2 regions of the Streptomyces sp. NPDC001410 genome follow, and region 2 is predicted to be linked to the other one. Evidence: riboswitches for the same ligand, from Rfam matches in the RefSeq annotation. Region 2 holds a riboswitch; the other holds the start of a gene.
What was found. A riboswitch is a leader RNA that binds a small molecule or an ion and turns the genes downstream of it on or off. The one in region 2 is predicted to bind guanidine.
Positions count from the first base shown of each region.

Region 1 (3,202 bases), on a different contig from region 2:
GACCCCGACAAGCTGGCCCTCGGCGGCTACCGCATCACCACCACCATCCAGAAGGACAAGCAGGACGCCTTCGTCAAGGCCGTCGACGACCAGCTGATGTCCAAGCTGGACAAGAAGAACAACAAGGTCGACAACGCCGTCCGCGCCGGCGGCGCCTCCGTCGACCCCAAGACCGGCAAGGTCGTCGCCATGTACGGCGGCGTCGACTACGTGAAGCAGTACACCAACGGCGCCACCCGCGGTGACTTCCAGGTCGGTTCCACCTTCAAGCCGTTCGTGTTCACCTCGGCGGTCCAGAACGGCTCGACCACCCAGGCCGGCCAGACCATCACCCCGAACACCTACTACGACGGCACCAACAAGCGGACCGTCCAGGGCTGGAGCGGCGGCCCCTACGCCCCCGAGAACGAGGACTCCAAGTCCTACGGCAACATCACCGTCCGCAAGGCCACCGACCTGTCGGTGAACTCCGTGTACGCGCAGATGGCCGTCGACGTCGGCCCGTCCAAGGTCAAGCAGACCGCCGTGGCCCTCGGTGTCCCCGCCGACACCAAGGACCTCCAGCCCTACCCGTCCATCGCCCTCGGCACCGCCACCGCCAGCGTCCTGGACATGGCGGAGTCGTACGCGACCCTCGCCAACCACGGCAAGCACGGCACGTACACGATGATCGAGAAGATCACCAAGGCCGGCGCAGAGGAGATCAAGCTCCCCGACGAGCCCGTCAAGCAGGCCGTCAGCCGCGAGGCCGCCGACACCACCACCTCCATCCTGCAGAGCGTGGTCCAGTCCGGCACCGCCACCGCCGCCCAGGCCGCCGGCCGCCCCGCCGCCGGCAAGACCGGCACCGCCGAGGAGGACACCGCCGCCTGGTTCGCCGGCTACACCCCCGACCTCGCCACCGTCGTCTCCGTCATGGGCCAGGACCCGGTCACCGCGGCCCACAAGCCGCTGTACGGCGCGATGGGCCTGCCGCGCATCAACGGCGGCGGCGCGCCCACCCAGATCTGGGCCCAGTTCACCAAGGACGCCCTCAAGGGCAAGCCGGTCACCGACTTCGACCTCCAGCTGCAGCAGGGCGCCGAGGTCCAGGCACCCGGCACGCAGGCCCCGACCGACGCCCCGACCGACGGCGCCACCACCGACGGCGGCCAGGACACCGGCGGCGCCACCACCACCGGCGGCCAGGACAACGGCGGCCCGACGGGCACCCCGACCGACGGCACCACCACCGGCGGCGCCACCACCGGCGGCACCACCACCGGGGGCACGACGGACGGCGGTACGACCACCACCACCGGCGGCACCACCGGGGGCGACACGGCCGGCGGCACCACGGCCGGCGGCACGACCACCGGCGGAGACACCACCGGCGGTGGCACGACCACCGGCGGCGGCACCCCCGGCGGAGGCACAGGCACCACCGGCGGCGACGCCGGAGGCCTACCTTAGGAAGGGTCAGTGACCGCTGGTCGCCTTAAGCCCCACCACGGCGACCAGCAGCAGACAGACGAAGAAGATCCGGGCGGCGGTGACCGGCTCACCCAGCACCACCATGCCGAGCACCGCCGCCCCGGCCGCCCCGATCCCCACCCACACGCCGTAGGCGGTACCGATCGGCAGCGACCTGGCGGCGTACGACAGCAGCACCATGCTGGCGACGATCCCGGCACCGGTGAGCACACTGGGCACGACCCGCGTGAACCCGTCGGTGTACTTCATCCCGATCGACCAGCCGACCTCGAGCAGACCGGCCACGACAAGCAGCACCCAGGCCACGACACACACCTCCGAGACGAACGGACGACTCTCTGCGGTGCGTCGTCTTTGCCTGCATCCCGGTACGGCGCGTCTCGTCGGGCTCCTTCGAACATAGCAAGGGAACGACAAAGGGGCTGGTGACAACCGTCACCAGCCCCTCCTCACCTTCTCAGCTTCTGATCAGAGACAAAGAGATAAAGATCAGAGATAAAGACCCGTGGAGTCCTCGCCGCCCTCGAACCGGTCGGCGGCCACCGCGTGCAGATCACGCTCCCGCATGAGCACGTACGCCACGCCCCGCACCTCGACCTCGGCCCGGTCCTCCGGATCGAACAGAACCCGGTCACCCGGCTCCACGGTCCGTACGTTCTGCCCCACCGCGACGACCTCGGCCCAGGCCAGCCGCCGCCCGACCGCCGCGGTCGCGGGAATCAGGATGCCGCCGCCCGACCTCCGCTCGCCCTCACCGGCGTCCTGCCGCACGAGAACCCGGTCGTGCAGCATCCGGATGGGCAGCTTGTCGTGCTGAGGGTTGCTGTTTCTGTTGGCGCTCACGCCTCGAACCTACCTGCCTAGGACGGGCTCGTACGACCTCGGGCCACTACTCGTCTCCGCCCTGGTCAGCGCTTACGCCGCCGCGACCCCACCGCGAGCAGGCCCACGACCCCGACGACGACCAGCGCGACCGGCACGACCCGCTCCAGCCGCGGCGCGCCCTCCTCGTCCACGAACTGCGCCCGCACCTCACTGACCACCCGGTTGACCTGGACGTAGGCCCGCCCGACCGTGTGATCGATATTGGCGACGACCTTGGCCTTGGCGTCCGCGACGATCGTCTGCGGATGCACCCGCACCCCGATCTCGTCGAGCGTCTCGGCCAGCACTTCGCGACGGCGCCTGATGTCCGCCTCGATCTGCGCCGGGGTTCTGGTGTCCGACGTGTCCGCCACCGTACGGCCTCCGAAGTCTCCTGATGCTGTCCCGGACAGTCTGTCAGCTCCAGCCTCCACCGCGCCGCAACGCCCCCCGTTACGCTGGACCGATGAGCGAGCGACTCCAGCCCGGGGATGTGGCCCCCGCCTTCACCCTGCCCGACGCCGACGGCAACGAGGTGTCCCTGTCGGACCACAAGGGCCGCAAGGTCATCGTCTACTTCTACCCCGCGGCCCTGACTCCCGGCTGCACCAAGCAGGCCTGCGACTTCACGGACAACCTCCAGGTCCTGGCCTCCGCCGGCTACGACGTCATCGGCGTCTCCCCGGACAAGCCGGAGAAGCTGGCGAAGTTCCGCGAGAAGGAGTCCCTGAAGGTCACGCTGGTGGCCGACCCCGACAAGAAGGTCCTGGAGGCATACGGCGCCTTCGGCGAGAAGAAGCTCTACGGCAAGACCGTCGTCGGAGTCATCCGCTCCACGGTGATCGTCGACGAGGAGGGCAAGGTC
Region 1 covers NZ_JBIAWE010000002.1:159,779-162,980, forward strand. Annotated here, with positions in the region: gene ACFY3C_RS04220 (transglycosylase domain-containing protein) at 1-1,452, shown strand, start outside; gene ACFY3C_RS04225 (multidrug efflux SMR transporter) at 1,459-1,779, opposite strand; guanidine-III (ykkC-III) riboswitch at 1,816-1,886, opposite strand; gene ACFY3C_RS04230 (GroES family chaperonin) at 1,963-2,265, opposite strand; gene ACFY3C_RS04235 (DUF3618 domain-containing protein) at 2,382-2,711, opposite strand; gene bcp (thioredoxin-dependent thiol peroxidase) at 2,804-3,202, shown strand, end outside.
Region 1: linked by a shared signal. The riboswitch ahead of ACFY3C_RS04225 (multidrug efflux SMR transporter) and the one ahead of ACFY3C_RS08190 (MBL fold metallo-hydrolase) in region 2 are both predicted to bind guanidine.

Region 2 (3,202 bases):
CTGCTGGTACGACCCGACGGCACGTACGAGGGCGCTCTCGGCGGCCACGCCCAGCTGGACCTGACGGCGGCGGCCGAGGCCCGGGCCCTGCTGGAGGCCGGGCGCACCGGCACGGTGGACGTCGCCGCGGACGGCTCGCACTGTCCCGGCGGCCTCACCCTGCTGGTCGAATCGAACATGCCGCCCCCGCGGATGATCGTCTTCGGCGCGGTCGACTTCGCCTCGGCGCTGGCGCGGGCCGGCAAGTTCCTCGGCTACCACGTGACCGTCTGCGACGCCCGCCCCGTCTTCGCCACGCGGGCCCGTTTCCCCGACGCCGACGAGGTCGTCGTCGACTGGCCGCACCGCTATCTGCGGCGCACCGCGACCGACGCCCGTACGGTCCTGTGCGTGCTCACCCACGACGCGAAGTTCGACGTACCCCTGTTGAAGGCGGCCCTCGCGATGCCGGTGGCGTTCGTCGGTGCGATGGGCTCGCGCCGCACCCACGAGGAACGAAATCGGCGTCTGCGGGAAGAGGGCGTGAGCGAGCGGGAGCTGGCTCGACTGCGCTCCCCGATCGGCCTCGACCTCGGCGCCCGTACGCCGGAGGAGACCGCCCTGTCGATCGTGGCGGAGATCGTTGCCGCCGGACGCGGCGGGACGGGCGTTCCTCTGACCGGCACGAAGACGCCGATCCACCACCGCCAGAAGGGACGCGACGAGGCTACGGCCGCCTGAGGGTCGATGCCGGCCCCACCGGGCTCAGGCCCGGGGGCACAGCACGAAGTCCGCGTAGGCGCGCCAGGTGAGGTCGGCGCCGAGTTCGGTGAGCGCGTCACGAATCCTGCGGAGGTGAGCCGGGGTCAGCTGGAGCGGGGGCTCGTCGGGCTGGTAGGTGGTGCGGACCGGGTAGTCCACGCCGGGCTCGGTGGTCATCTCGATGTGGCAGCCGAGCACATGGGTGACGGGCCGGCGGTCGGCGAACTCGATCAGACGGTCGATGCTGCGGGCGAAGGCGGGGACGTCCTCGATGTAGAGCCGCCCGGGATACACGCTGTCGCCGGTGAGCAGAAGGCCGGTGGCCGGGTCGTAGTACGTGACGGCCGCCTGGTGATGCCCCGGGGTGGCCAGACACTCCAGCACCCGGCCGCCCAGGTCGACGCGGGCCAGGGCGTCCGGGTCCGCGTCGAACCCGAAGTACCGCCAGGCGCCGGCGCGGTCGGCCCCCACCACCGTCGTGTCGGGGCGATCGGTGAACTGGTCGTCGCCGGCGACATGGTCGCCGTGCCCGTGGGTGTGCAGCACCAGCAGCTGGTAACCGTCGCGGGGGTGCCGGGTGAGCCAGTCCGCGAGGAGCCCGTCGACCACCCGGCGCAGGGGGAAGAGCTCGGCGGACCCGGTGGCGCCGGTGTCGATCAGCACCGCCCGTTCGTTGCCGCACAGCAGGAACAGGAACGGCGCCTCATAGTGCACCGCCATGTTCTGCCGCAGGATGAACGTGTGCTCGTCATAGGCATGGACCTGGATGTCCGGGTCGGTGTTGTGCTTGGCCGACGGCGAGCCATGGATCCACCGCACGTCCAGTGGACGGGCCTGGGGAGGGGCGCTGCTGAAGTCGATCAGGTGCGTGCCAGTGTCCACGATGCCTCCGAGCGTGCGTCGTCTTGGCGGGCCGGGTACGGCGCACATCTCGTCCGGGGCAGGCACGTCAGAGCCTCCGACGGGACGCTACCACGGCGTCCGACGGGGCCCATGGCCGTCGTCGCACGTCCTGCCGTGCACGCCGCAGGGGCCTTGGACGGCGGCCGCCGTAGGGACCCTGGGCGGCGGCATCACGGCGCCCCGACACTTCCGCCCGCCGCGTCCGACAGAGGAGCCGGCTCGGCCGGCTGGTCGGCGAGCAGGCAGGCGGTGAGTGCCGCGATGTCGTCCTGGAGGCGGTTGTGGCTGTAGGCCATCAGGTCGCCGTGGAGCTGTTCCAGCAGCTCCCGCGGCGGAAGGGGTCCCCAGGAGCGCAGCCGCTCGAGGAGGGGGTAGAAGGTGCCGTGGGGGTCGCGGGTCTCCGTGATGCCGTCCGTGTACAGCAGGAGCTGGTCGCCGGGCCGGAAGTCGTAGACGTCGACGTTGTACGGCGCTCCGACCAGCACGCCGAGGTTCAACGGCGGAGCCGACCGCCCCCGGTCCAGCTCGCGCACCTCGTCGGAACGGATGAGGAGCGGGGGCGGATGACCGCAGTTGACGATCCGGACGAGATGACCTTCGGTCGGGATCTCGGCGAAGACGGCGGTGACGAACCGCTCGCCCACCTCGCCTCCGCCGAGCAGCATCGCCCTGCGGCCCATGCTGACCTCCACGCGGTCGGCCAGGGAGGGCAGATCGGGTTCGTCGTGCGCCGCCTCGCGGAACGCGCCCAACAGGGTGGCGGCGGTCTCGACCGCGAGCAGACCCTTGCCGCGGACGTCGCCGATGAGCAGCCGGACCCCGTACGAGGTGGGGACGGCCTCGTAGAGGTCGCCGCCGATGCGCGCCTCCGCGGCGGCGGAGAGGTAGAGGCTTTCCAGCAGAAGGTTGCCGATCCGGTGCGGCACCGGCCGCAGCAGGACACGCTGCGCGATCTCGGCCACGAAGCGCACGTCGGCGAGCGTGCGTTCACGGCGGGTCCGGTGGGCGGCCAGGACCGTGCCGATTGCGCCCACCAGGATGGTGCAGATGTAGGAGGCCACGTAGTGGCGCTCCCACAGGTAGCCGACGGACCGGCCCGCACAGCAAGGGGTACCGGCCAGGACCCCTTCGAAGAGGACCGCGAAGACCGTGACGGCGGCGACCCCGAGCGGACCCTGGGTGAAGGCGGCCAGCAGCGGCACGGTGATCAGCGCGAAGCTCACCGGCCAGTCCACCGGCGTGAAGGGTTCGATCAGCAGAAGGGCCGCGACGAACAGCGCCGGAAGCCAGCGCATCCACGCCGGAGGCGCGGGCAGCTGGGTCCGTACGGCCATGCCGGCCTCCGGCTCCCGACGGGTACGCCCGAGCCTCACCCGGTGCTCCCGCACGCGCCCGTCGCCGGAGCCGCCGACTCAGCCCGGGAAGCGTGCCGTGCCGGTGGACGACTTGTCTGACGGTTCGGCTTACGCGGCCTTCGCACACCGGACTCCTGATCGCACGACCCCTGCAAGAGGTCCAGCCTCCTGTGCGGGGTCCCGGCACACCGGTGATTGCTCCA
Region 2 covers NZ_JBIAWE010000003.1:333,747-336,948, forward strand. Annotated here, with positions in the region: gene ACFY3C_RS08185 (XdhC family protein) at 1-720, shown strand, start outside; gene ACFY3C_RS08190 (MBL fold metallo-hydrolase) at 745-1,623, opposite strand; guanidine-III (ykkC-III) riboswitch at 1,636-1,703, opposite strand; gene ACFY3C_RS08195 (PP2C family protein-serine/threonine phosphatase) at 1,815-2,978, opposite strand.